4 regions of the Cellulomonas sp. KU4C genome follow, and region 4 is predicted to be linked to each of the others. Evidence: riboswitches for the same ligand, from Rfam matches in the RefSeq annotation. Region 4 holds a riboswitch; each other region holds the start of a gene.
The links. Region 4 has a riboswitch for S-adenosylmethionine ahead of AC1VL8_RS02205 (DUF1737 domain-containing protein). Riboswitches for the same ligand answer to the same signal wherever they lie in the genome.

Region 1: it holds a riboswitch for S-adenosylmethionine, as region 4 does, so the genes downstream of both, AC1VL8_RS13655 (LLM class flavin-dependent oxidoreductase) here and AC1VL8_RS02205 (DUF1737 domain-containing protein) in region 4, are expected to answer to the same signal.
Region 2: it holds a riboswitch for S-adenosylmethionine, as region 4 does, so the genes downstream of both, AC1VL8_RS04700 (methylenetetrahydrofolate reductase) here and AC1VL8_RS02205 (DUF1737 domain-containing protein) in region 4, are expected to answer to the same signal.
Region 3: it holds a riboswitch for S-adenosylmethionine, as region 4 does, so the genes downstream of both, AC1VL8_RS13700 (ABC transporter substrate-binding protein) here and AC1VL8_RS02205 (DUF1737 domain-containing protein) in region 4, are expected to answer to the same signal.

What each region holds. Positions count from the first base shown of each region.
Region 1 covers NZ_CP200322.1:2,894,097-2,901,395, forward strand. Annotated here, with positions in the region: partial or broken gene AC1VL8_RS13630 (NtaA/DmoA family FMN-dependent monooxygenase) at 1-629, opposite strand, end outside; gene AC1VL8_RS13635 (hypothetical protein) at 641-802, opposite strand; gene AC1VL8_RS13640 (LLM class oxidoreductase) at 906-1,766, opposite strand; gene AC1VL8_RS13645 (flavin reductase family protein) at 1,808-2,356, opposite strand; gene AC1VL8_RS13650 (NADPH-dependent FMN reductase) at 2,353-2,913, opposite strand; SAM riboswitch class IV at 2,975-3,071, opposite strand; SAM riboswitch class IV at 3,295-3,408, shown strand; gene AC1VL8_RS13655 (LLM class flavin-dependent oxidoreductase) at 3,750-4,964, shown strand; gene AC1VL8_RS13660 (GNAT family N-acetyltransferase) at 4,961-5,572, shown strand; gene AC1VL8_RS13665 (amino acid ABC transporter permease) at 5,569-6,582, shown strand; gene AC1VL8_RS13670 (amino acid ABC transporter ATP-binding protein) at 6,579-7,299, shown strand, end outside.
Region 2 covers NZ_CP200322.1:987,585-994,883, forward strand. Annotated here, with positions in the region: partial or broken gene AC1VL8_RS04660 (MFS transporter) at 1-1,160, opposite strand, end outside; gene AC1VL8_RS04665 (DNA-3-methyladenine glycosylase I) at 1,412-2,017, shown strand; gene AC1VL8_RS04670 (ribonuclease PH) at 2,119-2,328, shown strand; gene AC1VL8_RS04675 (hypothetical protein) at 2,325-2,702, shown strand; gene AC1VL8_RS04680 (hypothetical protein) at 2,739-3,062, opposite strand; partial or broken gene AC1VL8_RS04685 (SMP-30/gluconolactonase/LRE family protein) at 3,183-4,064, opposite strand; gene sigJ (RNA polymerase sigma factor SigJ) at 4,235-5,134, opposite strand; gene AC1VL8_RS04695 (SDR family oxidoreductase) at 5,139-5,903, opposite strand; SAM riboswitch class I at 6,053-6,148, shown strand; gene AC1VL8_RS04700 (methylenetetrahydrofolate reductase) at 6,154-7,203, shown strand; partial or broken gene metE (5-methyltetrahydropteroyltriglutamate--homocysteine S-methyltransferase) at 7,212-7,299, shown strand, end outside.
Region 3 covers NZ_CP200322.1:2,905,540-2,912,838, forward strand. Annotated here, with positions in the region: gene AC1VL8_RS13695 (LLM class flavin-dependent oxidoreductase) at 1-1,085, shown strand, start outside; SAM riboswitch class IV at 1,175-1,289, shown strand; partial or broken gene AC1VL8_RS13700 (ABC transporter substrate-binding protein) at 1,719-2,540, shown strand; gene AC1VL8_RS13705 (hypothetical protein) at 2,596-3,003, shown strand; gene AC1VL8_RS13710 (ABC transporter permease) at 3,003-3,965, shown strand; gene AC1VL8_RS13715 (ABC transporter permease) at 3,962-4,873, shown strand; gene AC1VL8_RS13720 (dipeptide ABC transporter ATP-binding protein) at 4,870-6,579, shown strand; gene AC1VL8_RS13725 (M20/M25/M40 family metallo-hydrolase) at 6,576-7,299, shown strand, end outside.
Region 4 covers NZ_CP200322.1:465,628-472,926, reverse strand. Annotated here, with positions in the region: gene purQ (phosphoribosylformylglycinamidine synthase subunit PurQ) at 1-96, shown strand, start outside; gene AC1VL8_RS02220 (hypothetical protein) at 267-923, shown strand; gene AC1VL8_RS02215 (O-succinylhomoserine sulfhydrylase) at 1,039-2,310, opposite strand; gene AC1VL8_RS02210 (rhodanese-like domain-containing protein) at 2,307-2,759, opposite strand; partial or broken gene AC1VL8_RS02205 (DUF1737 domain-containing protein) at 2,771-2,959, opposite strand; SAM riboswitch class I at 2,966-3,076, opposite strand; SAM riboswitch class IV at 3,175-3,290, shown strand; gene AC1VL8_RS02200 (aminotransferase class V-fold PLP-dependent enzyme) at 3,339-4,733, shown strand; gene AC1VL8_RS02195 (AAA family ATPase) at 4,791-6,281, opposite strand; gene AC1VL8_RS02190 (hypothetical protein) at 6,359-6,595, opposite strand; gene AC1VL8_RS02185 (pentapeptide repeat-containing protein) at 6,547-6,981, opposite strand; gene AC1VL8_RS02180 (hypothetical protein) at 7,138-7,299, shown strand, end outside.

The DNA of each region.
Region 1 (7,299 bases), 2.4 Mb from region 4:
ACGTGCCCGACCGTGCCCGGGCCGCCGGAGGTGCCCGGGCTGCCCGCACCACCACCGGAGTCCGGCCACGCGTCCCACACGGCGCGCGCGGCGGCGAGCACCTGCTCGGCGCGGTCGTAGCGGCGGGCGTGGTCGAGGTAGCCGCCGCGGCGGAAGTTCTCGCCGGTCCAGGCGTTGTCGGTCGTGACGACGTTCCACGCTGCGCGACCGCCCGACAGCACGTCGAGGCTGGCGAGGCGCCGCGCGAGGTCGGCCGGGTCGTTGTAGGTGGTGTTCTGCGTGGCGACGAGGCCGATGTGCTCGGTGATCGCGGCCAGTGCGGCGAGCTGGGTGATCGCGTCGGGGCGGCCGACGACGTCGAGGTCGTGCAGCCGCCCCCGGCTCTCGCGCAGCCGCAGCCCCTCGCCGAGGAAGAACGCGTCGAACAGCCCGCGCTCGGCGGTCCGGGCGACGCGCTCGAAGGAGGCGAAGTCGGTCTGGGAGCCGGACTCCGGGTCGGACCAGACGGTGGTGTGGTTGACGCCCTGGAAGAAGACGCCGAAGTGCACCTCGGCGTCGGGGCGGGTGATCGGGTGGTCGTGCTCGGCGTGGGCAGGCTGGGCGTGGGCGTGCTCGGTGCGGTCGGACATCGCGGGGCTCCTCAGGCGGTGCGGCGGGCGGTGCCCGCGAAGCGGTTGGCGGGGCGGCTCAGGCCCAGGTGGTCGCGCAGCGTGGCGCCGGACCGGGGTGCCGCGGTCAGGCGGGCGGCGCGCAGGGCGGGCAGCACCTCGCGGGCGAGGACCGGCAGGTCGACGTCGAGCACCGCGGGCAGCAGGCGGACGCCGGCGACGGCGGGGTCGGCGGCGAGCCCGGTGAGCAGGGCGACCAGGCCCGCGGCGTCGCCGACGTGCCGCAGCGCCGCGCCCTCAGCCCACGGGCTGCCGCCGTCGAAGCTCGGCCAGGCGGTCGCGGGCCGTCCGGCCGTCCGCGTCGAGGACGACCTCGACCTCGACGGCCGCGAGCGGGGCGGCGCCGGGTCCGGTGCGGGCGTCGGCCGCGGCGGCGCGGGCGCCGGCGACGTCCGCCCCGCCGACGAGCCGCACGTCCACCAGGGCCTCGCCGTCGCGCCCGGCCGGGTCCACGTCGCCCGCGCGGGCGAGCACCACGAGCTGGCCCTGGGGCGGCCGCGGGGTGATGAGCGGGCCGACGACGGAGAAGGTCGCACCGGTGAAGTCGACGCGGTGGATCCGGTCCCGGTCGACGTAGCGGCCCGTGGCGACGTCGCGGATCACGGCGTCGTCCTCCCACGAGTCCCAGAGGTCGCGGACCACCTGGACGACGTCGCGGGCCTCGCGGTCCAGGTCGGCGACGGCGGCCCGGCCGTAGGCGGCGGGTGCGGCGTCGCCCGGGGTGACGGCGGCGAGCCAGCCGCCGCGCCCGGACGCGGCCAGGTCGAGCGCCGCGAGCTGCGCGGCGACGTGGAACGGCTCGGGGTAGGTGGTCGGCACCTCGGGGACGAGGCCGATCGCCGTCGTCGTGCGGGAGACGAACGCGGCACGGGTCACGGCCTCGAGCCGTGCCGACGTGGTGTCGCCCGGGCTCGTGGGCAGCAGGGCGTCGGCGAACGACGCGAACGTCAGGCCGGCGTGCTCCGCGTGCCGCACGGTGCGGGCGAGGCGGGTGCCGGACACGAGCCCGGCGGCGGACAGGCCGGACAGCGCGGCGGCCGCGGGGTGGTGGCCGGCGCCGTCGACGTCGAGGCCGAGGAACAGCGGGGGGACGGTCATGGGGTGCTCCGGAGGTCGGGTGGGACGGGCGGCGGTCGGCGTCAGAGGGCCGAGTGGCCGCCGATCCGGTGGTAGGTGCGGTCGTGGTAGACCAGCGGGGTCGCGGCCTCGGCGGTGCTCGCGGCGAGCGCGCGCAGGGAGACCAGGTAGCTGTCGCCGACGGGGGTGCGCTGCACGACCCGCGCGCGGACCCAGGACACGGCGCCGTCGATGACGGGCTCGCCGGTGGTGAGCGAGGTCCAGCCGCCGTCGGCGAACCGGTCGATCCCGCTGGTCGCGAACCGCGCGGACACGTCGTCCTGGTGGTCCGCCAGGAAGCTGACCGCGAGCGTCGGCGCGGCGGAGACGGCGGCCCAGGAGGACGAGGTCGACGCGAGCGAGAACGCCAGCAGCGGCGGCGCCGCGGACACGGAGATGACGGAGGTCGCGGTGAACCCGACCGGCCGGCCCTCGTGCCGCAGCGCCACGACCGCGACGCCCGCGGGGTGCCGGCGGAACACGGACTTGAACTGCTGGGCGTCGAGCTGCGGCTCGTCCTGCTCGGCCAGCAGCCGCTCGAACGCGGACAGGTCCGCGCGCTCGGCGGTCACCGGGCCACCGCCCCGGCGCCGACGGTGCCCCGGGCCGCACCGGCGCCGACCGCGCGCAGCAGCGCCGGCTCGGCCCGCAGCAGCCAGGCGTCCACGACGCCGTCCAGGTCGGCGAGCTGCGCCTCGGTGACGGTCAGCGACCGGGTGGGGACGACGGCGCCGAGCTCGACGAGGACGGGCCGCAGGTGCACCTCGCCGACGAGCGCGTGGGCGGGGTTCCCCGAGACGACCAGCGGCACGACGACGACGCCCGCGAGGCCGTCGGGCCCGTACAGGTCGAGGAACGCCTTGAGCAGCCCGGTGTAGGAGGCCTTGTAGACGGGGGTGGCGACCACCGCGACGTCCGCGACGGCCAGGCGGGCGAGCGCGGCGTCGGCGGCGGGGTGGACGGGGGCCAGCAGCTCTCCCGCGAGCTCCGCGAGGTCGATCGCGTCGAGCGCGTCGGCGCCGAGCAGCGCGGCCAGGCGGTCGGCGGCGGTGCGCGCGGCGAGCAGGGTGCGCGAGCCGGGGCGCGGGTTGCCGGAGACGGCGACGACGGCAGGGGGACGGGACGTCATGGAGTGCCTCGCAAGGGTGTCGATCACGGTTGCCGTGCGGCGGAGCGGGCACCACGTCGCGGGCGCCCGGCCGACGGCCAGGTCATCTCCCGGAGCACCCCGCCGTGACGTGGGGTTGCTGCCCAGCCAGCCGGGGCTTGGCGCTGGGACTCTCGACCTCGGCGGTGTTGTAGCAGGGCGCGGCGCCGGGACCGAGCACCGGACCCCGACTTCTCACGATCCGGGACCGTGCGTCCTGCCCGGGACCTTCGTCCCGTGACAACGCTCCGGAATGCGAGACGGACGGCCGGATCGTTGACGCGGTCGCCGGGGGTTCGTATGTTCCCCGGCACCGGATCACGTCGCCGCCACCACCCCGGTGGCCGGCTGCGGGGCCCGGCAGGTCATGAGTTCCGACGCGTAGCCCCGGCTGGTCGGACGGCAACCCCCCGCGCGGGTGGGTGCCCCGGGTGAGGACCAGGCCCGCTGCCGACCGGCAGCCGGCAACACGCGAGCCCGCCGCGGCGGGTGCACGAAGGAGACAGCATGAGCCGGAGCACGGTGGCGCAGACCACCTCCTCCCTGCGTGCCGCCGCGCAGCCCGGGCCCCACGCGGCCCGCTGTCGCTGTCGCTGACCTCCCTCCGCGAGCAGCGCCACCCGTCGGCGCCCGGTCGGCCGTGACCCGGCCCGGCCCCGACCGGTAGCCCTGACACCGCGAGCCCGCGCCACCGCGCGTCCGCCATCCCCGCCCTCGGGGACCTCACGCCCGCCCGCCGGGCGCACCCGCTCGTCCCACCGGTCCCGGTGCGCGTCGCCGCGCGCCGGCGACCCCGGACGCCCTCGAACGGAGCCGTCATGCCCAGCCCCACCGCGCGACCCGCCGGTCGCGACCACCGCGACCCGCCCGGCAGCGAGCGCCGGACCGCCCTGCTCGGCCTCGACCTGACCGCCGTCGGCGCCCGCCCCGGCGGCCACGGGCCGCAGGGTGCGGTCGCGGCCCGCCCGTTCGACGGCGAGCGGCTGGCCCGCCTGGTGCACCGCGCCGACCGCGGGCTGGTGGACCTCGTCGTGCTCGGCGACGCCCTGCTGCTGCACCCGGGCCGCCGTCAGGTCCCGGGCCGCCTGGACGCCGCGGTGGCGGCCGCCCGGGTCGCGCCGCTCGCGCTGCGGACGGTGCTGGTCGCCGGGGTGCCGCACCGCGAGGTCGAGCCCGCGCACCTCGCGGCCGCCGTCCGCGGGGTGCAGCGCGCCGGTCGGGCGTCGGCGGGGTGGCAGCTGTCCGCCCCGGCACCGGGCGCCGACCTCGACGAGCAGGTGTGGGCCGCGCACGCCGAGGCCGCGGTGCGGCAGGTCGACGCCGTGTGGGAGGGCGCCGAGGACGTGGGCGCGGTGCGGCTCGACCCCGAGGGTCGGTTCCACGTCGACCACGAGGGCGTCCGGTTCGCGGTCCGCGGCCGGACGGCGCCCGGCCCCGGTGACGCCACCCGGCCGGTCGTGGTCGTCCCCGTGTCCGGCGGTGCGTCCGCGGAGGTCGCGGGCCGGCACGCCGACGTCGCCCGCGTCACCGCCGCGGACCCCGACGAGGCGGGCCGCCTGCGGGCGCTGGTGCGGTCGGCGGCCGTCGCGGCCGGGCGACCCGCCGACGACGTGCGGGTGCTGGTCGACGTGGACGTCGCCCTCGCGGACGACCACGACAGCGCCGTCGCCCGGCTCGACCTGGTGCGCGCGACGGAGCGCCCCGACCTCGGCGCGAGTGCGTTGGGCCCGGGTGCGCGGGGCGCGGGTGCGCGGGGACTGGTGCTCGCCGGCACGGGGGAGCAGCTCGCCGCGCTGGTCGTCGACTGGGTCCGTGCGGGTGCCGCCGACGGGGTCGTGGTGCGCCCGACCTCGCCCGAGGCCGACCTCGACGTCCTCGTGGAGCGGGTGGTGCCCGCGCTCCAGGGGACCGGCCTCGTGCGCCCTCGACCCGCACCCGCCCGTGCACCTGCGCCCGCCGGTGCACCTGCGCCCGCCGGTGCCTCCCGCACGCCCGCCCTCGCCGACTCCGCCCGACCCGAGGTGACCCGATGACCACCACCGACCTGCACCGTCCCACCGACGTGCACCGTCCCGTCGACCCCGCGCGCCTCCAGGTGCGCGCGGTGCGCCTGCACGACCCGCTGGTGGGTCCGCTGCTGGACGGCCTGGCGCACGAGTACAGCACCCGCTACACCGGCGTGCTCACGCCCGCGCAGCTCCGCGACGAGCTGGAGCACTACGGCGCGCAGGAGTTCGCCCCGCCGGACGGCGAGCTCGTGCTCGTGCTGGAGGACGGGCGGCCGGTCGCGGGCGGCGCGTTCCGGCGCCGGACCGAGCCCGAGCACGGCGACCCGGCCCTGTTGGCCCGGCCCGGCACCCGTGACGCGGCGGGCGCCCCGGCGGTGCCCACGGCCGAGCTCAAGCGGATCTGGACGCACGCCGAGCACCGGCGCCGCGGCCTGGCGCGCGTCGTCCTGACCGAGCTGGAGCAGCGCGCCGCCGACCGCGGCTACCCGCGCCTGTACCTGACCACGGGTCCGCGGCAGCCGGAGGCCGTCGGCCTGTACCTCGCGGCCGGCTACACCGCGCTGTTCGACCCGGCGGCGTACCCGGCCGACGTCGTCCCGCACGCCTTCGAGAAGTGGCTGGTGACCCCGTGAGCGCCGTCGTCGACCGGCCCGTGGCGGCCGTGCCGCCCGCGACCGTCGCCGAGCTCGCCGACCTGCCCGTGGTCCCCGCGCGGCACCCGGGTCGCTGGGTCGCCACGGCCGGGGTCGCGGTGCTGCTCGCGATGGTGCTCAGCTCGCTGCTGACCAACCCGCAGTGGGAGTGGGACGTCGTCGCGCAGTACCTGACCTGGCCGTCGGTGCTCGAGGGCGTGTGGGCCACGGTGCGGCTGACCGCGGTGGCGGGCGTGATCGGGTTCGGCCTGGGCACGGTGCTCGCGCTGATGCGGCTGTCCCGGTCGCCGCTGCTGCGGTCGGTGTCCTGGGCGTACTCCTGGGTGTTCCGGTCGGTGCCGCTGATCCTGCAGCTGCTGCTCTGGTACAACCTCGCGTACCTCTACCCGGAGCTGTCGCTGGGCATCCCGTTCGGGCCGTCGTTCCTGGCGTTCGACACCCTCGACGTGGTGGACAAGTTCGGCGCCGCGGTGCTCGGGCTCGGGCTGGCGCAGGCGGCGTACTCCGCGGAGATCGTCCGGGCCGGCATCCTCGGCGTCGACCAGGGCCAGCACGAGGCCGCCGCTGCGCTGGGCCTGCCGCGTGGCCGCCAGCAGCGCCGGATCGTGCTGCCGCAGGCGATGCGCACCGTCGTCCCGACGTCGGTCAACGAGATCATCGGCCTGCTCAAGGGCACGTCCGTCGTCTACGTGCTGGCGTACGGCGAGCTCTTCTACACGGTCGGGGTGATCTACGGCCGCAACCAGCGGGTCGTCCCGCTGCTGCTGGTCGCGGCGATCTGGTACCTCGCGACCACCACGGTGCTGACCGTCGCCCAGTACTACCTCGAGCGGTACTACGCCCGCGGCGCCCTCCGCACGCTCCCGCCGACGCCCCTGCAGCGGCTGCGCGCCCTGCCGCGGCGCGGCCACCTGACCCGCACCGTGCGCACACCCCGCACCACCCCTCGCGACACCGCACCCACCCGCGACACCGGAGGCCCGGCATGACCACCACGCTGAACCGGACCGCGCCCGCCCCGGTCGCGGCCGACGTCCCGCTGACCGTCCCGGCCCCGGGCGGGCACCTGCAGATCCACGGGCTGCACAAGTCCTACGGCGCCCTGGAGGTGCTGCACGACGTGGACCTGGAGGTCCGCCCGGGCGAGGTGACCGTGATCCTCGGCCCGTCGGGCTCCGGCAAGTCGACCCTGCTCCGTCTGGTGAACCACCTCGAGCGGCCCGACCGCGGGTTCGTCGCGCTCGACGGCGAGGTGATCGGCTACGCGCACCGCCGGACCCGCCGCGGTCCCGTGCTGCGGGAGCTGACCGAGCGGGACGTGCTGCGCCAGCGCACCCGGATCGGGTTCGTGTTCCAGAACTTCCACCTGTTCCCGCACCTCACCGTGCTGGAGAACGTCGTCGAGGCGCCCGTGCACGCGCAGGGCCGGCGCCGCGACGAGGTCGAGGCCGAGGCGCGGGAGCTGCTCGCCCGCGTCGGCCTCGCCGACAAGGTCGACGCCCGGCCCCGGCAGCTGTCCGGCGGGCAGCAGCAGCGGGTCGCGATCGCCCGCGCCCTGGCGACGCGCCCGTCGGTGCTGCTGTTCGACGAGCCGACCTCGGCCCTCGACCCCGAGCTGGTCGGCGAGGTGCTCGGCGTGATCCGGGCGCTCGCGCACGGCGGCACGACGCTCGTGATCGTCACCCACGAGGTCGGGTTCGCCCGCG
Region 2 (7,299 bases), 520 kb from region 4:
GGAACAGCTCGGGCAGCAGCGCGCCCATCGGGCCGAACGTCGCGCCCATCAGCATGAACCCGAGCACCAGGAACGCCTGCGTCAGCGCGCCGGTGAAGACCAGGTCCTCGCGGACGGTCAGGAACAGCCCGAACGACAGCCCGAACACGATGATCAGCGACGTCACCCCGATGAGCAGCTCGCGCCGGCCGACCCGGTCCGCGAGCGGGCCGGACAGCATCGTGAAGATGCCGAAGAAGATCACGCCGATGATCTGCATGAGCACGAAGTGCACGTAGGGGATGCCGAGGCCGCCGGGCTCGCCGTCCTCGGGCGCGACCGCGCGAGTGCCGAACGTCAGCGTGAAGTTCGTCATCAGGTAGAACAGCACGTAGGTCGCCAGCATGATGAACGTGCCGAGGATCGTCTCGCGCCAGTGGTACCGCAGCGTCGTGCCGAGCGGGATCTTGGTGATCCGGCCCTTCTTCTCGGCCGCGGAGAACGCCTCCGACTCGACCAGCCGCAGCCGGACCCACAGGCCGATGATCACCATGACGGCCGAGAACAGGAACGGCACGCGCCAGCCCCACGACATGAACGCCGCAGAGCCCTGGCCGAGCACGCCGTTGATGACGAGGAAGATGCCGTTCGCGATGATGAAGCCGAGCGGGGCGCCGAGCTGCGGGAACGTGCCGTACCAGGCGCGCTTGCCGGCGGGGGCGTTCTCGGTGGCGACCAGCGCCGCGCCGGACCACTCGCCGCCGAGCGCGAAGCCCTGGGCGAGCCGCAGCACCAGCAGCAGCACCGCCGCGGAGACGCCGATGTGGTCGAACGTCGGCAGCACGCCGATCAGGAACGTCGCGATGCCCATCGTCAGCAACGAGTAGACGAGCGTCGTCTTGCGGCCGCGCCGGTCGCCGAGGTGGCCGTAGAACACCGCGCCGACGGGCCGGGCGATCATCGCGGCGCCGAACACGGCGAACGACGCGAGCAGCGCGGTGGTGTCGTTGCCGGTGGGGAAGAACAAGCTTGGGGAACACGAGCACCGCGGCGGTCGCGTACACGTAGAAGTCGTAGAACTCGATGGTGGTGCCCACGAGGCTCGCGGCGATGACGCGCGACGGCGAGTTCAGCGGCCGGCTCTCGGCCGGCGTGGCGGTGGGCGCTGCGGTGGCGGACATGCGGGTCGACTCCGGTGGTGCGGCGGTGGCGGGCACGCCGGCACCGGCGGACGTCGGTGACGGTCGGCTCGCAGGTCGGCCCCGGGACGGTCGGTGCTCCAGCGCGTCTGCGACCTTACGCCGTCTCAGCCAGCAGACAGAGCGCGTCCACGGAATGGACGGTGCCTCCGCGGGCGTCCACAGCCACTCGGAGCGCGAGGGCTGTGCGCGCACGGGCGGGCGTGTCGGGCCGGTGCGGCAGAGTGGCAGCCATGACCAGCACCGACGCCCTCGACCCCGGACCCGTCGCCCCGGCACGCCGCTGCTTTGGCGACGGCGACCCGCTGTACGAGGCGTACCACGACGACGAGTGGGGCGTGCCCGTGCACGGCGACCGCGCGCTGTACGAGCGGATGACCCTCGAGGCGTTCCAGTCCGGTCTCGCCTGGATCACGGTGCTCCGCAAGCGCGAGGGCTTCCGGGCGGCGTTCGCGGACTTCGACGCCGAGGTCGTGGCCGGCTACGACGAGCACGACGTCGAGCGGCTGATGGCCGACACCGGCATCATCCGGAACCGGGCGAAGATCACCGCCGCGATCGCCAACGCCCGCGCGCTGCTGGACCTGCACGCCGCGGGCCGCACGCTCGACGACGTGTTCTGGTCCGCCGCGCCGCCGCGCGACGAGGCCGACCGGCCGCGCTCGTTCGCGGACGTCCCGGCCAGCACGCCGGAGTCGGTGGCGCTGGCCAAGGAGCTCAAGCGGCTCGGCTTCCGGTTCGTCGGCCCGACGACGGCCTACGCGGCGATGCAGGCGTGCGGGATGGTCGACGACCACCTGGCGGGGTGCCCGGTCGTGCTGGCCCGCACGGGCGACTGACACCACACGCCCGTCAGGGACGGGCAACGTCCCGCACGCGGTCGACGCGCGTGTCTAGTGCGGAATTGCCTTGCAAGTCTACCCCAGGGAGGACTACCCTGATGAAGCGGACGGCGGTGCTGCGTCGCATCCAGCGCGCGGCGAAGTCGGCGGGCCTGCCCTACCGGACGGTGGAGCTCACCAACCACACGGGCGTCGTGGTGGGCGAGGTCCGGTCGACACTCGGCCGGCACTCCGAGATCGACGACGTCACCGCCCGCCGGTTCTTCGGCCAGTTCGCGGACGTGCTCGGGAAGGGATGGTGGCGATGACCCGGTACACGGTGACGGCCGAGCGGGGCCGACGGTGGTGGCTGCTGCAGTGCGTCGAGGTCCCCGGAGCCCTGTCCGAGGTGGCCCGGCTCGACCAGGCGGACGACGCGATGCGTGAGGCCATCGCCTTCGTCGCCCAGGTCGAGCCGAGCGACGTCGAGATCGTCCTCCAGCCGGTGGTGCCGCCCACCGTCGACGAGCACGTCGAGCTCGCCGCCCGCTACCGCGAGCAGGCGCAGCGGGCGAACAGCGCGGCAGCGCGCGAGTCGAGGGCCGCAGCCCGCGCGCTGCGCGAGGCCGGGCTCTCGGTCCGGGACGTCGGCACGGTGCTGGGCGTGTCGCACCAGCGCGCGCACCAGCTGCTCACCGCCTGACGCGCGCCCCGGCGCAGGGGTGCGCGTGACCGCCCGTCAGTACGAGGCGGTCAGCGACGAGATGACGACGGACACCACGATCGTCAGCGCCAGCGCGCCGAGCCCGACGAACAGCCCCCAGCGCCACCACCAGGCCACCGTCACCTCGCGGTCCGCACCGGACGCGGCGACCTCCTCCGGGGACAGCGGCCGCGTGGCCCACCCCTGGTCGGTCGCGGTCGCGAGCGCGTACCGGTACCCGAACGCCACCTGGAACAGCCAGAAGAAGTGGAAGTACCCGTAGTTCAGCACGAGCGCCTGCGTCGGGCTCACCTGCCGCGACACGTTCTTGCGTCCCCAGCCGAAGAAGATCACTGCCACCCCTGTCGTCGACGGCCGCGGCCGGCGCCGCGCCGGGGCGACCCTAGCGGGATCCCGACCGCGGCGGCTCCGCAGTCACCCGCGCGGCGGCACGCACCCGCACGGCGCGCACCGGCCGGCTCAGCGCGCCGCGACGTCCTGGAACGCGCGCACCGGCGACCCGTCGACGTCCACCGCGAACCGCAGCACCGCCCCACCCAGGCGCTGCTCCGTGTTCGGGGGACCGGGCAGGGCGTCGCCGCCCGTCCCGGACCCGCCGGTCGACGCCGTGGTGACGAACAGGTCGCCGGACCCGGGCGCGCCGAACCCCGCGCACGTGACGTTCGGCGTCGGCACCGCGTACGCGCCGCGCGGGGTGCCGTCCGCGTCGAACCGGAGCACGTGCCCGCCGCCGTACAGCGCCACCCACAGCCCGCCCTCGGCGTCGACGGTGGTGCCGTCCGGACGCGGCCCGCCGTCCGCGAGCGCCAGGAACGGCTCCGGCGTGCCCGGCACCCCGGTTCCCCCGTCGTACGTCGCCCGGTAGACCACGCGCGTCCAGGTGTCGGTGAGGTAGAGCGTCCCGCCGTCGGGGCTCCACCCCAGGCCGTTGCCGATCCCCACACCGGTGAACGGCGTCTCGACCCGCAGCACGCCCGGCCCCGCGTCCGGGTCCGGGTCCGCGACGACCCGGTGCACCACGCCGTCCCCGGCGACACCGGCGCGGGGCATCGTCGTGATCCAGAGCCGCCCGGCCCCGTCGCACGCGCCGTCGTTGAACCGGTAGTCCGCGGGCATGCCGTCCGGTCGGGTCAGCGGACCGAGCCGGGTGCCGTCGTGCACGCCGAGCCCGTCGGCGGTGGCCAGCAGCAGCCCGCCCGACGCGGCCGGCCACGCGAGGCCCACCGGCGACGGGGTGCTGAGGACGCCGTCCCGGTCGGGGTCGGCGTCCGCCCAGCGGTGCACGGCGCGACCGTCGATGTCGACCCAGACGAGCGTCCCGGTCCGGGCGTCCCAGAGCGGGCGCTCGCCGAGCTCCCGCGCGCTGGTCGCCCACCACCTCCCCGTCGGTCCGGGCCCCCGTCGTCAGGTCGCGGACGTCGAGGCGGTCGCGGGCGGCGGGACGGGGCAGCGTGGACAGGTCGACGGGAGTCATCCCCCGCACGATGGCACGGGCTCGGCGGTCCCGCGCCTCAGACGCCCGACCAGGCGGTGAGCTTCTCCGGGTTGAGCACGATCCACACGTCGACGACCGCCCCGGCCGCGACGCCGACGGACACCACGCCCAGCAGCAGTCCGGCGTGCCGCAGCAGGAGCACGGGACCGTCGACCGACGCCGCCGGCTCGAGTGCCGCCCCGGGGTTCTTGGCCAGCACGCCGAGCAGGAACCGGGCGACCCGGTCCGCGCCGACCACGGGGCGGCGGGCGGCGGACACGTGCCCGCCGCCGTCGGCCCGCAGCTCGACCGCCGGGTCGAGCAGCGCGACGAGCGCACCGAGGTCACCGCCGGTGGCCGCTGCGGCGAACGCGCGGGTCACCTCCGCGTGCGCGGCGGGTGCGGTGTCCAGGGCCGGGTGCGCGTGCACCTTGCGGCGCGCGGACGTCGCGAGCTGCCGGGTCGCCGCGGACGACCGGCCGACCACCTCCGCGATCTCCGCGAACGGCGTGCCGAACACGTCGTGCAGGACGAACGCCACCCGCTCGGCCGGGGTCAGCCGCTCGAGCACGACCAGCAGCGCGCTGCCGACCGCCTCGTCGAGGGTGACCCGGTCCGCGGGGTCGACCGCCGGCGCGCCCGCGAGCGGCGCGGCGCCGGGCAGCGGCTCCGGCAGCCACTCCCCGACGTACCGCTCGCGGCGTGCCCGGGCCGAGCCGAGGACGTCCAGGCACACCCGCCCGGCCACGCGGGTCAGCCAGGCGCGCGGGGACACCACGGCCTCGCGGTCGCGCGGGTCCATGCGGTACCAGCGGACGTAGGTCTCCTGGACCGCCTCCTCGGCGTCCGCGAGCGTGCCGAGCATCCGGTAGGCCAGGGCCAGCAGGTGCCGCCGCTCGCCCTCGACCGCGGCCACGAGGGCGTCGTCGTCGGTCACCGGCTCAGCGTGCCCGAGCGGCGAGCCAGGTGGCCAGGGTCGTGGTGGCGGTCCGGACCGCCACCCCGGCGTCGGGCGCGTCGGACGGCACCAGCGCACCGGGCGTGCCCCCGGTGCCGAACGGGTCCGCCGCGGGGTCGACCTGCACCTCGCGGGGGTCGCCGGCGGCGGTGAGCACCCGGCGGACCCAGACGTCGGTGGGCATCCGCTCCGGCCCCGCGACGTCCACCCGACCCGCCTGTCCGCCCGTGCCCGTCGCCAGGTCCGCGAGCACGTCGACCACGTCGTCCACCGCCACGGGCCGCACCACGTCGGCCCCGACCCGGACCCGTCCGTCGACGGTGCCCTGGTCCGCCACCGCGTCGGCGAACTCGAAGAACTGCGTCGCCCGCAGCACCGTCGTCGGGACGTCCCCGGCCACCGCCGCCCGCTCCTGGGCGACCTTCGCCGCGAAGTACGGGTTGCCCGGCACCCGGTCGACCCCCACGACCGACAGCAGCACCGACCGCCGCACCCCGGCGCCGGCCGCGGCGTCCGCGATGTGGACCGCCGACGCCGGGAAGAACTCGCCCGCCCGGGTGAAGTCGGGGGTGTTCGTCGCGTCCACGACGACCTCCGCCCCGGCCACCGCCGCGGCGAGCCCGGCACCCGTCCACGTGTCCACTCCGGTGCGGCGCGACGCGGCCACGGCGTCGTGCCCCCGCCCGCGCAGCACGGTCACCAGCCGCGCCCCGACCAGTCCTGCTCCCCCGACCACCACGATCCGCATGTCCGGTCCCTCCGTCGTGCGGGCCCGGCGGGCCCGCTCACCCCCTGGACGACGCAGCGGCCCACGATGTGAGCGGGTGTGACGCGCGCCACCACTACGTGACGCGTCAGGGGCACTGGACGCCCCGCCGGAGCCGCCCTACTGTGGCCGCACCATCCAGAGCGACCGAGAGACCTGGCTCGACGACGTCGCAGCAACCCCCCTCCCCGTGAGGGTGTGGGTGCTTCCGCCAGGTCCGATGGAGCTGACGATGAGCAGTCACGACGTACCCGTGCACCCGCACGACCTCGACCACCCGCGCGCCGCCGTGGTCGACGGCCTCGGCGCCGTCGACCGGCCGACCGTGTCCTTCGAGCTGTTCCCGCCCCGGAACCCCGACGCCGCGCCGCGGCTGTGGTCGACCGTGCAGCAGCTCGCCGCCGTCCGGCCCGACTTCGTCTCGGTCACCTACGGCGCGTCCGGCAGCACGCGGGACACCACCCGCGCCCTCGTCCGCCGCCTGCTGCGGGAGACCTCGCTGAACCCGATCGCCCACCTCACGTGCGTCGCCGCGTCGCGGGAGGACCTGGCCGCGACCGTCGAGGAGTTCCTGGACGAGGGCGTGCGGTCGTTCCTGGCGCTGCGCGGCGACCCGCCCGCCGACGGCTCCTGGGCCCCGCACCCCGACGGCCTGCCCACCGCGGCCGCCCTGGTCCGCCTGCTCCGCGAGGTCGAGGCCCGTCGCTGCGCGAGCAGCCCCGCGCAGGCGGTCCGCGCCGCGACCCGGCACCTGTCCGTCGCCGTCGCGGCGTTCCCCCGGGGCAACCCCGGAGCCGGCAGCACGCGGGAGCAGGACGTCGCGGCGCTGCTGGCCAAGCAGGAGGCCGGCGCGGACTTCGCGATCACCCAGGTGTTCTACGACGCCGCGTCCTACCGCGAGCTGCTGGAGCTCGCCCGCGACGCGGGCGTCACGATCCCGGTGATCCCGGGGATCATCCCGATGACCGACCCCGCCCGGCTGCGCCGCGTGGCCCAGCTGACCGGGGTGCCCGTCCCCGCGGACGTCCTGGACCGGCTCGACGCGTTCGACGGCGACGACCCCGCGGACGTCGCGCGGCGGCACCGCGTGGGCACCCGGCTCGGCGTCGACCTCGCGCACGCCGTGCTCGACGGCGGCGCGCCGGGGATCCACCTCTACACGTTCAACACCCACGGCCCCGCGCTCGACCTCCTCGAGGGCGCCGGCCTGGGTGGCGACGGGCCGCCCGCGCGCGCCGCCGTCGCGACCGACGACCACCTGACCCCTGTCCCCACCACCTGAGGCGAGAGATGACCGAGCAGACCCACCCCTTCCCGTCCGGCACCGTCCTGGGCTACCCGCGCATCGGACCCCGCCGGGAAGCTGAAGAAGGCCCTG
Region 3 (7,299 bases), 2.4 Mb from region 4:
TGCTCGACATCGTGTTCAACCCGCCGCACCCGGTCACGGGCGCGGCGGTGCCCCCGGCGGACCGCCTGGCGCGGACGGTCCGGCACGCGGTCCTGGCCGAGGAGATCGGGTTCGACTCGTTCGCCGTGGGGGAGCGGCACGCCGGCGACGTGCTGTCCTCGGCGCCGACCGTGATCCTCGGGGCGATCGCGGCGTCCACCAGCCGGATCCTGCTGTCGACCGGCGTCACCGTGCTCGCGCTGCTCGACCCGGTGCGCGTCGCGGAGGACCTGGCGACCGTGGACCAGCTGTCCCGGGGCCGGCTCGAGATCGTGATCGGGAAGGGCAACGAGGTGCTGCAGTACCCGCTGCTCGGCCTGGACATCGACAAGCAGTACGAGTACCTGGCGGAGAACTACGAGCTGCTCCGCCTGCTGCTCTCGGAGGAGGACGTGACCTGGGAGGGCCGGCACCGGCACCGCCTGGAGCACGCCACCACACTGCCCCGGCCGTACGCGGGGCCGTTCCGGATCTGGCACGGCTCGGCGACGTCGCGGTTCGCGGTGAAGCTCGCGGCGCGGTGGGGCGACCCGATCGTGACCGCGAACGCCCTGCAACCGCGGGAGAACTACCAGGTGCTGATCGACCACTACCGCGAGCGGTACGCGGCGCACGGGCACGACCCGGCGCACGCCCACGTCGGGTCGGGCTCGGGCGGGCTGTTCCTCGCCGACACCACGGAGGCGGCGGTGCGGCAGTACCGGCCGCTCTACCAGGGTCAGGTCGACGCGGCCGCGCGCCGCGGCTACGGGGCGGACGCCGTCGGGCGGGCGCCGAGCTTCCGGACCCTCGAGGAGGCGGTCGAGCGGGGTCCCGCGCTGGTGGGCTCCCCGGAGCGGGTGGCCGAGAAGATCCTCGACTACCACCGGTCGTACGGGCACGTGCTGCAGTCCGTGTCCGTGAACCACCTGCTCGACCCCGCCGAGCAGGAGGACGTGCTGCGCCGGTTCGCCGAGGAGGTCGTGCCGCTGGTGCGCGCCGAGGTGAAGTCCGACCTGTGGACCGAGGCCGACCCGCGGCGCGCGGCGGGCTTCACCGCGGCGTGACCCCGCCGGCCACCACACGAAGATCCGCGATGTGAGAACCCGCGGCGGTTCCTTGACCAGGTCCGCCGCCGCGGGTTCCCTCACCCCCAGGTGACGAGCGCCAGCGCGCAGGCCCGGCTTGCTGGCCAGCAACCCTTCGACGTGACGGGGTGCTCCGGGAACGACCTGACCCGACCGCGACCGCGGACCGGGTAAGCACGGCGACGACACGCCGGAGCGCGCCCCCGCGCGCCCCGGCCGGCGCCCCACCCCGGCCACGGCCGGTGACGACCAGGAGTGCACGCATGACCACCTCCCCCTCGCGACGCGCCACCCGCCCCGCTGCGGCCGCCGCGGCGCTGACGACCACCGCGCTGCTGCTGACGGCCTGCTCCGGCGGGTCGACGGGCACGGGCGCGGCCACCGACGCGGCCGCGTCCGCCGAACCCGTCGCCGGCGGCGACCTGCGGTTCGCCATCACCGTCGACTCCCGGTGCATCGACCCGCAGCAGGTCGGCAACAACGACGCGATCGCCGTCGCCCGGCAGACCGTCGCCTCGCTCACCGCGCAGGACCCGGAGTCCGGCGAGATCGTCCCGTGGCTCGCCGAGAAGCTGGGAGGTCGACGACGACGCGTCGAGCTACACGTTCCACCTGCGCGACGACGCGACCTACGCGGACGGGACCCCCGTCGACGCCGCGTCCGTCAAGACCAACTTCGACGCGATCGTCGCGCTGGGCGCCACCGCGTCGCTCGGCTCGCAGTACCTCGTCGGCTACGAGGGCACGACGGTCGTCGACCCGCTGACGGTCACCGTCGACTTCGCCGCCCCGAGCGCGCAGTTCCTCCAGGCGTCGTCGACGTTCTCGCTCGGTCTGCTGTCGCCCGCGTCCGCGGCGCTGACGCCCGAGGAGCGCTGCGCCGGCGACTACATCGGGTCCGGCCCGTTCGCGGTCGAGTCGTACACGCCCGACCAGGAGGTCGTGCTGACCAAGGTGCCCGGCTACGCCTGGGGCTCCGCGGCCGACGACCACACCGGCGAGGCCTACCTCGACACCGTCACGTTCCAGGTCATCCCCGAGTCCTCCGTCCGCGCCGGCAGCCTCCAGTCCGGGCAGATCGACGCGACGGCCGCGATCGCCGCGGTGGACCAGCCGCAGTTCGACGGCAACGGGTTCTGGCTGCAGCAGCGCGCCAACCCCGGCGTGGCCTACCAGCTGTTCCCGAACGAGTCGAGCGCCCTGGCGTCCGACGAGGCGGTCCGCGTCGCGATCTCGAAGGGCATCGACCGGCAGCAGATCGTCGACACGGTGCTGACCGAGCGGGACCAGGCGGCGACCGCCGTGCTGTCCCACTCCACGCCGCTGTACGAGTCCCTCGCGGACGACCTGGCCTACGACCCGGACGGTGCCGTCGAGGTGCTCGAGGACGCCGGCTGGGAGCTCGGCGACGACGGCATCCGCGAGAAGGACGGCCGGCGGCTGTCCACCACCGTGACGTTCTGGCAGGACCCGGCGCCGCTGGAAGCTCGTGCAGCAGCAGCTGCGCCAGATCGGGGTCGACCTGCAGCTGCAGCACGTCGAGATCGCGGAGTCCACGGCGATCAAGGCCGACGGGGACTTCGACTTCGACTACTACAACCTCACGCGGTCCGACCCGGACGTGCTGCGCTCGGTGTTCTCCGCGAACGCCCGCAACGTGAACAAGCGGACCCCCTCGGAGGTCGACGACCTGCTCGACCGCTCCGCGGCCGCCACCGACCCGGCCGAGCGCGCCGAGCTCGTCACCCAGGCGTCCCGGCTGCTGATCGAGCAGGGGCACGCGATCCCGGTCTACGAGCTCTCGACGACCATCGCCGCGGCCGACCGCGTGCACGGGCTGGCGTTCGAGGGGTCCAGCCGGATCGACTTCTACGACGCGTGGGTCGACGCGAGCTGATGGGTCGCTACCTCCTGCGGCGCGCCGCCCAGGGCCTCGTGGTGCTCTGGGCGGCGTTCACCCTCGCGTTCTTCGTGCTGTACCTGCTCCCGAGTGACCCGGCGGCCCTGGCCGCCGGCGCCGGGGGCGAGGTGCAGGACGTCGACCCGGCGCTGCTCGACGACCTGCGCGCCCGCTACGGCCTCGACCGGCCCCTGCTGGTGCAGTACGGCGACGCGCTGCTGCACGCGGTCCGGCTCGACTTCGGGCCGTCGTACCAGTCCGGGGCGCCCGCCGGCTCGCTCGTCGCGCAGGCGCTGCCGGAGACCCTGAAGCTGACCGGCGCCGCGCTGGTGCTCGCGGTGCTCGGCGGGACGGCGCTGGCCGTGGCGAGCGTGCTGCCGCGCAGCCGGGCGCTGCGCCAGGTGCTGTCCGCGCTGCCGCCGCTCGGCGTCGCGCTGCCCACGTTCTTCGTCGGCCTGGTGCTGCTGCAGTGGGTGTCGTTCCGCGCGGGTCTGCTCCCCGCGATCGGCAACGCCGGCTGGCAGAGCCTCGTGCTCCCGGCGGTGACGCTCGCGGTCCCGCCGGGCGCGCAGCTCGCGCAGGTCCTGTCGCGCAGCCTGCGCGGGACGCTCGGCGAGCCCTACGTCGAGACCGCCCGGGCCAAGGGCGCCGGCCGGCTCCGGGTGCACCTGGGGCACGCGCTGCGCAACGCGGCGATCCCCGCGTTCACGATGCTCGGCGTGATGGTCGGGGCGCTGCTCGGCGGGGCCGTCGTCACCGAGACGGTGTTCTCCCGGGTGGGGCTCGGCCGGCTGACGGTCCAGTCCGTCAACACCCAGGACGTGCCCGTGGTGCTCGCGATCGTGTCGCTGTCGGCGCTGGTGTTCGTGGTAACCACGCTCGTCGTGGACCTGCTGTACCCCGTTCTCGACCCCCGCATCGAGTCGCGGGGCGTCTCCCGAGAGGCGGTGCCCGCATGACCACCATCGAGATCGCCGACCGGCAGGACGCCCGCTCGATCATCCGGCACGGCCGGGTGCGCGGCGCCCGCGCGGCCGGCCCGTGGGCGCGACGTGCGGCCCGGTACCTGGTGCGCCGACCCGGCCTGGTGCTGGCCGGGCTGGTCCTGCTGCTGGTCGCCGCCTGGGCCGCCGCGCCGACCGTGTTCGCGTCCGGCGACCCCCTGACCGGTGTGCCCGCCGACCGGCTGCAGCCGCCCTCGGCCGCGCACGTGCTCGGCACCGACCACCTCGGCCGCGACGTGCTGACCCGCGTGGTGCACGGCGCGTCGCTGTCCCTGCGCACCACCGTGCTGGCCGTGCTCGTCGGGCTCGTCGTCGGGTCGACCCTCGGCCTGCTCGCCGGGTTTCTGCGCGGCTGGGTGGACGACGTGGTCGGCCGCCTGGTCGACGTGCTGCTCGCCGTGCCGAGCATCCTGCTGTCGCTCGCGATCATCACCGCGCTCGGCACCGGGTCCACGAAGATCGCGGTCGCGGTCGGCGTCGGCGCGGTCGCGACGTTCGCCCGCGTGATGCGCGCCGAGGTGCTGCGCACGTCCACGTCGGTCTACGTGGAGGCCGCCCGGGCGTCCGGCTCGCGCTGGTACGCGGTGCTCGGCCGGCACGTGCTGCCGAACTCCGCCGGGCCGGTGCTCGCGCTGATCGCCCTCGAGCTCGGCGGCGCCGTCCTCGCGGTGTCCGCGCTGAGCTTCCTCGGCTACGGCACCCCGCCGCCCACGCCCGAGTGGGGGTCGCTGGTGTCCGGGGGCCGCGACTTCCTCGCCACCGCCTGGTGGCTGACCACCCTGCCCGGGCTCGTGATCGTCGCGGTGGTGCTGGCCGCCAACCGCGTCGCGCGCGCCCTCGAGACGACGGGAGAGGACCAGTGACCCAGCTGCAGCAGGAGGCCCCGCCCGTCGCGGCGGGTGCTCCCGGCACCCCGGTGCTCGAGATCACCGGGCTGGAGGTCGGCTACCGGGCGGACGGCGGCACGTACCGCGCGGTGCGCGGCGTCGACCTGGTCGTCCGGCCCGGGGAGGTCGTCGCCCTGGTGGGCGAGTCCGGGTCCGGCAAGAGCACGACCGCGCACGCGGCGCTGCACCTGCTGTCCCGCGGCGGCGCCGTCACCGGCGGCACCATCCGCCTCGCGGGCCGGGACGTCTCCGACCTGACCGAGCGCGAGTGGCAGGCCGTCCGGGGACGTGAGGTCGGCCTCGTGCCGCAGGACCCGACCGTGTCCCTCAACCCCGTGCAGCGCGTCGGTGACCAGGTCGCCGAGGTGCTGGTCGTCCACGGGCTCGCGCGGCGCCGTGCCGCCCGGGAGCGGGCGGTCGCGCTGCTCGAGCAGGCCGGCATCGACGACCCGGCCGCCCGCGCGCGCCAGTACCCGCACCAGCTGTCCGGCGGGATGCGGCAGCGCGTGCTCATCGCCATCGCGATCGCGGCGGGCCCGCGGCTGGTCGTGGCCGACGAGCCCACCAGCGCGCTGGACGTGACGGTGCAGCGGCGGATCCTCGACCACCTCGAGACGCTCGTCCGGGACCGGGGCACGGCGTTGCTGCTCATCACCCACGACCTCGGCGTGGCGGCGGACCGGGCCGACCGGATCGTCGTGCTCGAGCAGGGCGTGGTCGTCGAGCAGGGGCCCGCGGCCGAGGTGCTGCGCGCGCCGCAGCACCCGTACACGCGTCGGCTGATCGCCGCCGCGCCGAGCCTGGCGAGCGGGCGGCTGGTGGCGACCGACGTCCGGGTGCCCGTGGCGGCGGCCGATCCCGGACCGGTGGACCCCGGGCCCGCCGCGCCGGTCCTGGAGCTCGACGCGGTCCGCAAGGAGTTCGCCCTGCCGCGCGGCGCGGCGGCCCGGTCGGTCGTGGCCGTCGACGGGGTCGGTCTGCGCGTCGAGCGGGGCCGGACGTACGCGCTCGTCGGGGAGTCCGGGTCGGGCAAGAGCACGACCGCCCGGATCGCGCTGCGCCTCGAGCGACTGACGTCCGGCCGGGTGCTGTTCCGCGGCGACGACGTGACCGCCGCCCGCGGCGAGGCGCTGCGCCGGCTGCGGCGCGGGTTCCAGGTCGTCTACCAGAGCCCGTACGCGTCCCTCGACCCGCGGTTCACCGTCGAGCAGGTCATCACCGAGCCGCTGCGCGCGTACGGCGTCGGCAGCCGCGCCGAGCGCGCCGACCGGGTGCGCGAGCTGGTCGCCGACGTGGCCCTGCCCGCCGACGTCCTGCGGCGCAGCCCCCGGGAGCTGTCCGGCGGGCAGCGGCAGCGCGTCGCCGTCGCCCGGGCGCTCGCGCTGCGGCCCGACCTGGTCGTCCTGGACGAGCCGGTGTCCGCGCTCGACGTGTCCGTGCAGGCGCAGATCCTCGAGCTGCTGGTGCGGCTCCAGGCCGAGCACGGGCTGACGTACCTGTTCATCTCCCACGACCTCGCCGTCGTCCGGCAGGTGGCCGACGACGTCGGGGTGCTGCACCGCGGCCGGCTCGTCGAGCAGGGCCCCGCGGAGGCGATCCTGCTGGACCCGCGGCAGGAGTACACCCGCGAGCTGGTCGCCGCCATCCCCGGCGGGCGCGTGCGGGCGGGGGCGCACCGGTGACCGCGACGCTGCTCGACGCCACCCGGCTCGCCGGCGAGACCGTCGAGCTGCTGCAGGCGCTGATCCGCAACGCCTGCGTCAACGACGGCACCGTCGGCTCGGGCCAGGAGATCCGCAACGCCCGGACCCTCGCCGACTACCTCGACGGCTCGGGCCTGGACCTGGAGGTCGTCGAGCCGCAGCCCGGGCGCGCGTCCCTGGTCACCCGGATCGAGGGGCGCGACCCCGCCGCGCCGTCGCTCGGCCTGGTCGGCCACACCGACGTCGTCCCCGTCGAGCCGGGCGGCTGGACGCGGGACCCGTTCGGCGGCGAGCTCGTCGACGGCTGGGTCTGGGGGCGTGGCGCGATCGACATGCTGGGCCTCACCGCCGCCTACGCCGTCGTGACGCGCGCCCTCGCGACGTCCGGGCGCCGGCCCGCGGGCGACCTGCTGCTCGCCGCGGTCGCCGACGAGGAGCACGGCAGCGTCTGGGGCGTCGACTGGCTGACCACCCACCGCTGGGACCTGGTGCGCGCGGACCACGTGCTCACCGAGTCCGGCGGCGTCCCGGTCGGCGACCACCGCACGCTCGCGGTCGGGGAGAAGGGCGGGGCGGCCCGGCGGCTGCGCGTCGTCGGGACCCCCGGCCACGGGTCGGGGCCGTGGGGCAGCCGGAACGCGATCGTGCTCGCCGCGGAGGCCGTGCGCCGGATCGCGGCGGTGCGCGGGCCCGTCGTCG
Region 4 (7,299 bases):
GAGGCGGGCTTCGGTCCGGACGGCGCCCGCGGCCCGCGCTCGGGCACGGACGGGCTGCGGTTCTTCACCTCGGTGATGCGCGCGCTCGTCTCCTGACACGGGGGACCGGGATGTGGACAGGCCGTGGTCGGGGGCACCGGGCGCGGGGTACCGTTCCCGCGTGTTCCTGACCCGGGTGTGTTGTCGCTGAGCTGACGACCCCGCGCGCCCGCGGCCGCCACGGCCCTCGCTGCGCACCCCGCCTCACCCGTCGAGGACACCCCGTCATGTCTCAGGCTCAGCCCGTGCTGGACCGCGCGCTCGCGGTCGCCACCCGTCACCTGCCCGCCCCGGCCCGCCGGCACCGCGCCGCCCTGCGGCCGCTGCCGCCGGCCCTGCCCGCCGAGACCCCGACGCTGCCGGCGCCCGCACCCACGCCGCTCGCCGCCGCGCCCCTCCCGCCCGCCGGGCCGGAGCCCACGATCCACGTCCTGGCCCCGGACTACGGCGTCCGGACCGTCGAGTCCCGGCCGGGCTCCGAGTCCGCGATCGCCCTGGCCGGCGTGCACGCCGACGTCGTCCGGCTCGAGTTCTCGGTCGCGGTGCCGTCCGTCGGGGCGCTGTCCCGGGTGGCCGCGCTGGTCGACGATGCCGTCGCCGCGTCCGGCCGCGACCGCGCGGACGTGCGGGTGCTGCTCGACCTCGAGGTCGTCGTGGCCGCCGACGAGGTCACGGCGCGCCGCAAGCGGTCGCAGCTGGAGTACCTGGACGCGCTCGCCGGGCTGGGCTGGTCGCCCGCCGCGACCCGGGTGGTGACGACCGGCGACCGCCTGGTGGCCGAGGTCCGCGAGCTGGCCCGCCGCGCGGGTGTCGACGGGGTGGTCCTGCACCCGCTGTCCGGCGGCCCGGCCGCGGCCGCGGACCTCCGGTCCCTGGTGGCCTGACCCCGGGCGGCCACCCCCGAGGGGCCCGACCCGGGTGCGTGGAGTGATCCTGCTCGGCACGCCGAGCGTGTCGGTCAGGACCACTCCACCGGAGGCCGGCTCGGGGGTGGCCCGGTCAGGTCAGGTGGTCGAGGGCCCGGGCGAGGTCGTCGCGGAGGTCGGCGGGGTCCTCGAGACCGACGGACAGGCGGACCGTGGACTCCGCGATGCCGACCGCCGCGCGGCCCGCCGGGCCGAGCTTGCGGTGCGTGGTGGTCGCGGGGTGCGTGACCATCGACTTCGCGTCGCCGAGGTTGTTCGAGATGTCGATGACCCGCAGCGCGTCGAGGACGCCGAACGTCGTCTTCTTCGCCACGTCCGGCGTCGCGCCCTCGGGAACCCGCAGGTCGAACGTGACGACCGTGCCGCCGCCGTCCTGCTGGGCGAGCGCCAGGGCGTGCTGCGGGTGCGACGGCAGGTACGGGTAGCGGACCTGCGCGACCGCCGGGTGCTGCTCGAGCCAGCCGGCCAGCGTCAGCGCGGAGGCGGTCTGGTGCCGGACGCGCAGGGACAGCGTCTCCAGGCCCTTGAGCAGCACCCACGCGTTGAAGGCGCTCATCGACGGGCCGGTGTTGCGGATCAGGGTCTGCACCGGGCCGTGCACGAACGCGTCGGTGCCGAGGATCGCCCCGCCGAGCACCCGCCCCTGGCCGTCGATGTGCTTGGTCGCGGAGTACACGACGACGTCCGCGCCGAACTGCAGCGGCTTCGACAGCACCGGGGTGGCGAACACGTTGTCGACGACGACCACCGCGCCCGCCGCGTGCGCGAGCCGGCTGACCGTGGCGATGTCGACGAGGTCCTGCATCGGGTTCGACGGGGTCTCGAAGAACACGACGTCCGCGGGCGTCGACAGCGCCGCCTCCCACTGCTCCGGGACGTGGCCGTCGACGTAGTCGGTGCGCACGCCCCAGCCCGCGAGGATCTCGTCGAAGATGACGACCGACGACCCGAACAGGGCGCGCGCCGCGACGACGCGCGACCCGGACCGGACGAGCGCGGCCAGCGCCGTGAACACCGCCGACATGCCGGACGCGGTCGCGTAGCAGGCCTCGGCTCCCTCGAGCAGCCGCAGCCGCTCCTCGAACGTCGACACCGTCGGGTTGCCGTACCGGGAGTAGAGGAACCGGTCGGCCTCGCCGGCGAACGCGGCCTCGGCGTCGGCGGCGCGGTCGTAGACGTAGCCCTGGGTGAGGAAGAGCGCCTCGGAGGTCTCCTGGAACGCCGTGCGGACCTGGCCGCCGCGCACGGCGAGCGTGTCGGGGCGCAGGGTGTCGCGGGGGAACCGCGGGTCCTGCCAGTCGCCGGGGCCGGGCGCGGGAGAGGGAGCGGGGGTGGGCGCGGTCACGCGGACCGCCACGGCAGGCCGGCGGCGCGCCAGCCCCAGTGGCCCCGCTGCCCGTCGGGGCCGACGTCGCCCTCGAACCCGCTGAGCACGTTGTACGCCGGACCCAGGCCCGCCGCGGTGGCGGTGGTCGCGGCGGCGACGGACCGCACGCCGGACCGGCACAGGAACACGACCGGGCGCGGCTCGTCGGCGGTGATCCCGGCGGCGGCGAGCTCGTCGAGGAACGTCGGGTTGGGGCGGCCGAACGCGTCGGTCCACTGGACGAACGCGGTCCGGTCCTGCGCGTCGAGGTCCGCGGTGTCCGGGACGCCGATGCCCTGCCACTCGCCCTCGGTGCGGACGTCGACCAGGACGGCGCGCTCGTCGGACGCGAGCAGGTCCCAGGCCTCCTGCGGGGTGAGGTCGCCGGCGTAGCCGGGCCCGTCCCCGTGTCCGTGCTGCGCGCTCACAGCGGGCGCACCGCGGGCGTCGCGGCGGCGGGCAGCACCACGGCCTGCGCGACGATGACGCGCTCGCCGTCGTGGGTCGCGGCGGGGCCGCCGTGCAGCTCGTAGCCCTCGGCGAGGGCCGCGCTCACCCGCTCGCAGAACGAGCGGTCGTCGGGTCCCGTCAGCAGCCGGTAGCGCAGGCGGTCGTCGGTGTCGGTCATGCGTCTCCTCCATCGGACCTGGCGGAAGCACCCTCGGCCGGCCCCGTGCACGGGGCACAGGACCGCGGGTTGCTGCGGCGTCGACGAGCCAGATCTCTCGGCCGCTCTGGATGGTGCGGCGATGCTACGCCATGCCGCCGCGGGGGTGCTTCACCCGGGTCGCAGGGTGGACAGGTGTTGACACGTCCGGGCGGGCGCTCCCTATCCTCGGGGCAGGTCATGAGTGCCAGCACTGAGCCCCGGCTTGCTGGCCGGCAACCCTCCCTCCGCGGCGGGGTGCCCCGGGTGACGACCTGGCCGTCCACCGTTCGGTGGCCGGCAAGCGCGGGGTGACCCGGCCGTACCCGGGCCCCCACCGATTCCTCTCGGGGGTAGTCCCATGTCCGTCGCCACCACCGCCACCTGTGCCACGACCGAGGCGCCCGACCGCGCCCTGCTGCCCGTCGTCGGCGCCGACACCCGCGTGCCGCTCGTCGACGGCCGGTCCGTCACGTACGCGAACCTCGACTACGCGGCGTCCGCGCCGGCGCTCGAGGCCGTCGCGGCGCGGGTCGTCGAGGTGCTGCCGCTGTACGCGTCGGTGCACCGCGGCGCCGGGTACCTGTCGCAGGTGTCCACGGCGCTGTACGAGTCGTCCCGGGCGACCGTCGCCCGGTTCGTCGGCGCGCGCCCCGACGACGTCGCCGTCATCACCCGCAACACCACCGACGCGCTGAACCTGCTGGCCGGCTGCGTGCCGGACGGCGGCCGGGTGCTGGTGCTGGACGTCGAGCACCACGCGAACCTGCTGCCCTGGGTCAGCGCGTTCCGGGACACGGGTCGCACGGCGACCATCCTGCCCGCGGCGCCGACCGTGGCCGCGACGCTGGTCGCGCTGCGTGACGAGCTTGCGCGCCGTCCGTACGCCCTGGTCACGCTCACGGGCGCGTCCAACGTGACCGGGGAGGCGCTGCCGCTGACGTCGGTCGTGGCGCTCGCGCAGGAGGCGGGGGCGCGCGTGGCCGTCGACGGCGCGCAGCTGCTCCCGCACCGGGCGTTCTCGCTCGCGGAGTCGGGCGTGGACTACGTCGCGTTCTCCGGGCACAAGACGTACGCGCCGTTCGGGGCGGGCGCGCTCGTGGGTCGCCGCGACTGGCTGGACGCGGGGACGCCGTACCTGGCCGGCGGCGGCGCGGTGCGCGACGTGCGCACCGACCGGACGCTGTGGCAGCCGGCGCCGGCGCGGCACGAGGGCGGCTCGCCGAACGTGCTCGGCGCCGTCGCGCTGGCCCAGGCCTGCGACACCCTGCAGGCCCTGCCGGCCGGTGCGCTCGCGGCCCACGAGGAGGCGCTGCGCGACAGGCTCGTCACCGGGCTCGCCACGGTGCCCGGCGCCCGGGTGCTGCGCCTGTGGTCGGACTCGACCGACCCGGTGGGCGTCGTGTCGTTCACGGTCGGCGACCACGACTCCGGGCTCGTCGCCGCCTACCTGTCCGCCGAGCACGGCATCGGGGTGCGCGACGGCCGGTTCTGCGCGCACCCGCTGCTGGCCCGGGTCGGCGTGGACGGCGGGGCGCTGCGCGCCTCGGTGGGCGTCGGCAGCACGGCGGAGACGGTCGACCGGCTGGTCGCGGGGCTGCTCGCGTTCGTGGCCGACGGGCCGCGCGCCCGGTACGAGGTCGTCGACGGCTGCTGGACCGTCGCCGGCGACACCCGGCCGCGCCCGGCGGTCTCCGGGATCGACGCGATCGCCGCCACCGCCGCCGCGGCGTGCGGTCCCGCCGTCGAGGACTGACGTGCTGCCCCGGACCGGTCCGAGCAGGGGACGGTCCGGTCCGGGGCCCGCAGGCGGTCAGTCGGCGGGGACGGTGCGCGGCCCGGCCCAGGCGCGCAGGCGCGCGACGGGCTCGGCCATCACGCGGGACAGCGGGCGGGTGCCGCGCGCCTCGGCGAGCACGTCCGCCGCACCCGGCGGGCGTCCGCCCTCGTGCGCGGTGTAGGTCGCGGCGACGACGGCCTGCTCGATCTCCGCACCCGAGAACCCGTCGGTGGCCAGCACCAGGTCGGGCAGCAGGGCGGGGTCGAGCGGCACCCCGCGGCGGGCGGCGTGGATCCCCAGGATCTCGGCGCGCACGTCCGGGCCGGGGAGGTCGACGAAGAAGATCTCGTCGAACCGGCCCTTGCGGATCAGCTCCGGCGGCAGGGCGGTGATGTCGTTCGCGGTCGCGACGACGAACACCGTCGCGTGCGGCTCGGCGAGCCAGGTCAGCAGCGTCCCGAGCTGCCGGCGGCCCGGACCGGCGTCGTCGCCGCCGGCGGGCACGGCCTTCTCGATCTCGTCGATCCACAGCACGCACGGGGCCATCGCCTCGGCGGTCGCCAGCGCCTCCCGCAGCCGCCGCTCGGACTCGCCGACGTACTTGTCGTGCGTCGCCGCGAGATCGAGCCGCAGCAGCGGCACACCGAACAGGTGCGCGGAGGCCTTGGCGACGACGCTCTTGCCGCAGCCCTGCACGCCGAGCATCAGGACGCCGCGCGGGGGGTCGAGGTGCGGCGCGCTGCCGTCGAACGCCGGCGCCCGACGGGCCAGCCACTGCCGGAGCCGGGCCATGCCCGCGACCTGGTCCGGGGGGACGGTGTCGAGCTCGTAGGCGAGCACCCCGTCGCGGGCGAGCAGCGCGTGCTTCGCGCGCGTCACCGCGGGCACGTCGGCCGGCAGCAGCGCCCCGTCGTCGAAGACCGCGCCCCGCGCCAGCCGCTCCGCGTCGCCGTGCGACACCCCGGCGAGGTTCGCCACCAGCAGCTCCACCGCGCGGGCGTCGACGCGTGCCGGCTGCCCGGTGGTGCGCGCCCAGTCGGCGACGACGTGGTCGACGATCGCGCGCCGCTCCGTCGCGTCGGGGAACGCCACCGGGAACCGCGCGGCCAGGTGCTCGAGGTCGTCCGGGAGCGGCACCTCGCGGCCGACCAGCACCAGCGTCCGGCGCACGGGCGCGAGGCACAGGTCCTTGAGGAGGCGGACGGTCACCGGGTCGCCGAGGAACGGGTGCAGGTCGAGCAGGACGTAGACGCCCGGCAGGCCGCCCTCGAGCAGCCCGCGCAGCATCTCGGTGGGGTCCGCGGCGAACCGCTGGGCGGTGCCGAGGTCGACGTCGCGGCGGCGCATCCCCTCGGTGACCTTCCACGTGAACACCGGCGCGCCCGCGGCGGTCATCACGTGGACCGGGCGGGCCGCGAGCACGAGGTCCACCGCGCGGGCCTCGTCGGTGGTCTCGACGACGACGAGCGGCACCCCGCCGCGGAGCAGGGTGGCGAGGTCGTGCCCCGATCCGGTCGCCGTCACGGCGGCAACCTACCGCCTGGGGCGGGGTCCGCGCGGCGGTGTTCGTGCACGTCAGCCGGACGGCGCAGCGCGGGCGCTCAGCGCACCGTCAGCCCCAGGTGGTCGGCGAACGCGCCGGCGAGGTCCAGCAGCTGGTGCTCGCTGATCGTCGCGCCCTTGAGGCCGGCGGTGCCGTCGATCGCGGCCAGCTCGGCCCCGCGCAGGTCGACCTGCCGCAGCTGCGCGCGCGTCACGTCGAGCCGGCCGACCCGGCAGTCCTCGAACGTCACCCGCAGCGCCCTGACCCCGGCGAGGTCCAGGTCCAGGTCGTGCACCGGACGAACCGGAGGTCCTGGACCCGGGAGTCGCGCAGGTTGAGGTAGTCGATCTTCCCGCCCTCGACGGTCACCCGGTCCCACGTGCTGCCGTACGCCTCGATCGCGCCGAACCGGCAGTCCCGCAGGGTCACGTCGCGCCACGAGCCGGTACGCGCCCGCAAGCTCCCCGCCCGGCAGTCCGCGACCACCGTCTCGACGACGTGCGCGTGGTCGAGCAGGGCGCCCTCCAGGTCGCACCCGCGCAGCACGCACTCGACGAACCGGGCGCTCTCCGCGTCCGCCCCGGCCAGGTCCAGGCCCGCCAGGAGCGCGCGGTCGTAGTCCCCCTCGGGCTCGAGCGGTCCGGCGAACGGGGCGAGGGCGTCCTCGGGGGGAGTGGTCACCGGCACAGCCTGCCACCGGGCTCCGACGCGTCCGGTCGCCGGGTGCCGCGGGTGCACGCTCGCCGCCGAGATCCGTCCTGGGGACGACGGCCGTCCGGCCGGTTCGTCGACCTACGGTGGCGGTGGACGGCCGGTGCGGCAGCGAGGAGGGCGAGGGTGGACCTGTGGTCGGGCGAGTGGGTCGCGGCGTTCTTCCTGTCGCCCGCGGTGACGGGCGTGGCCGCGGTGGTGGCCGCGACGATCGGGCTGCGGGTGGCGCGGGTGCGGGCCCGGCTCGACCGGGACCTGGCGGCCGAGCAGCACCGCCGGGACGCGCGT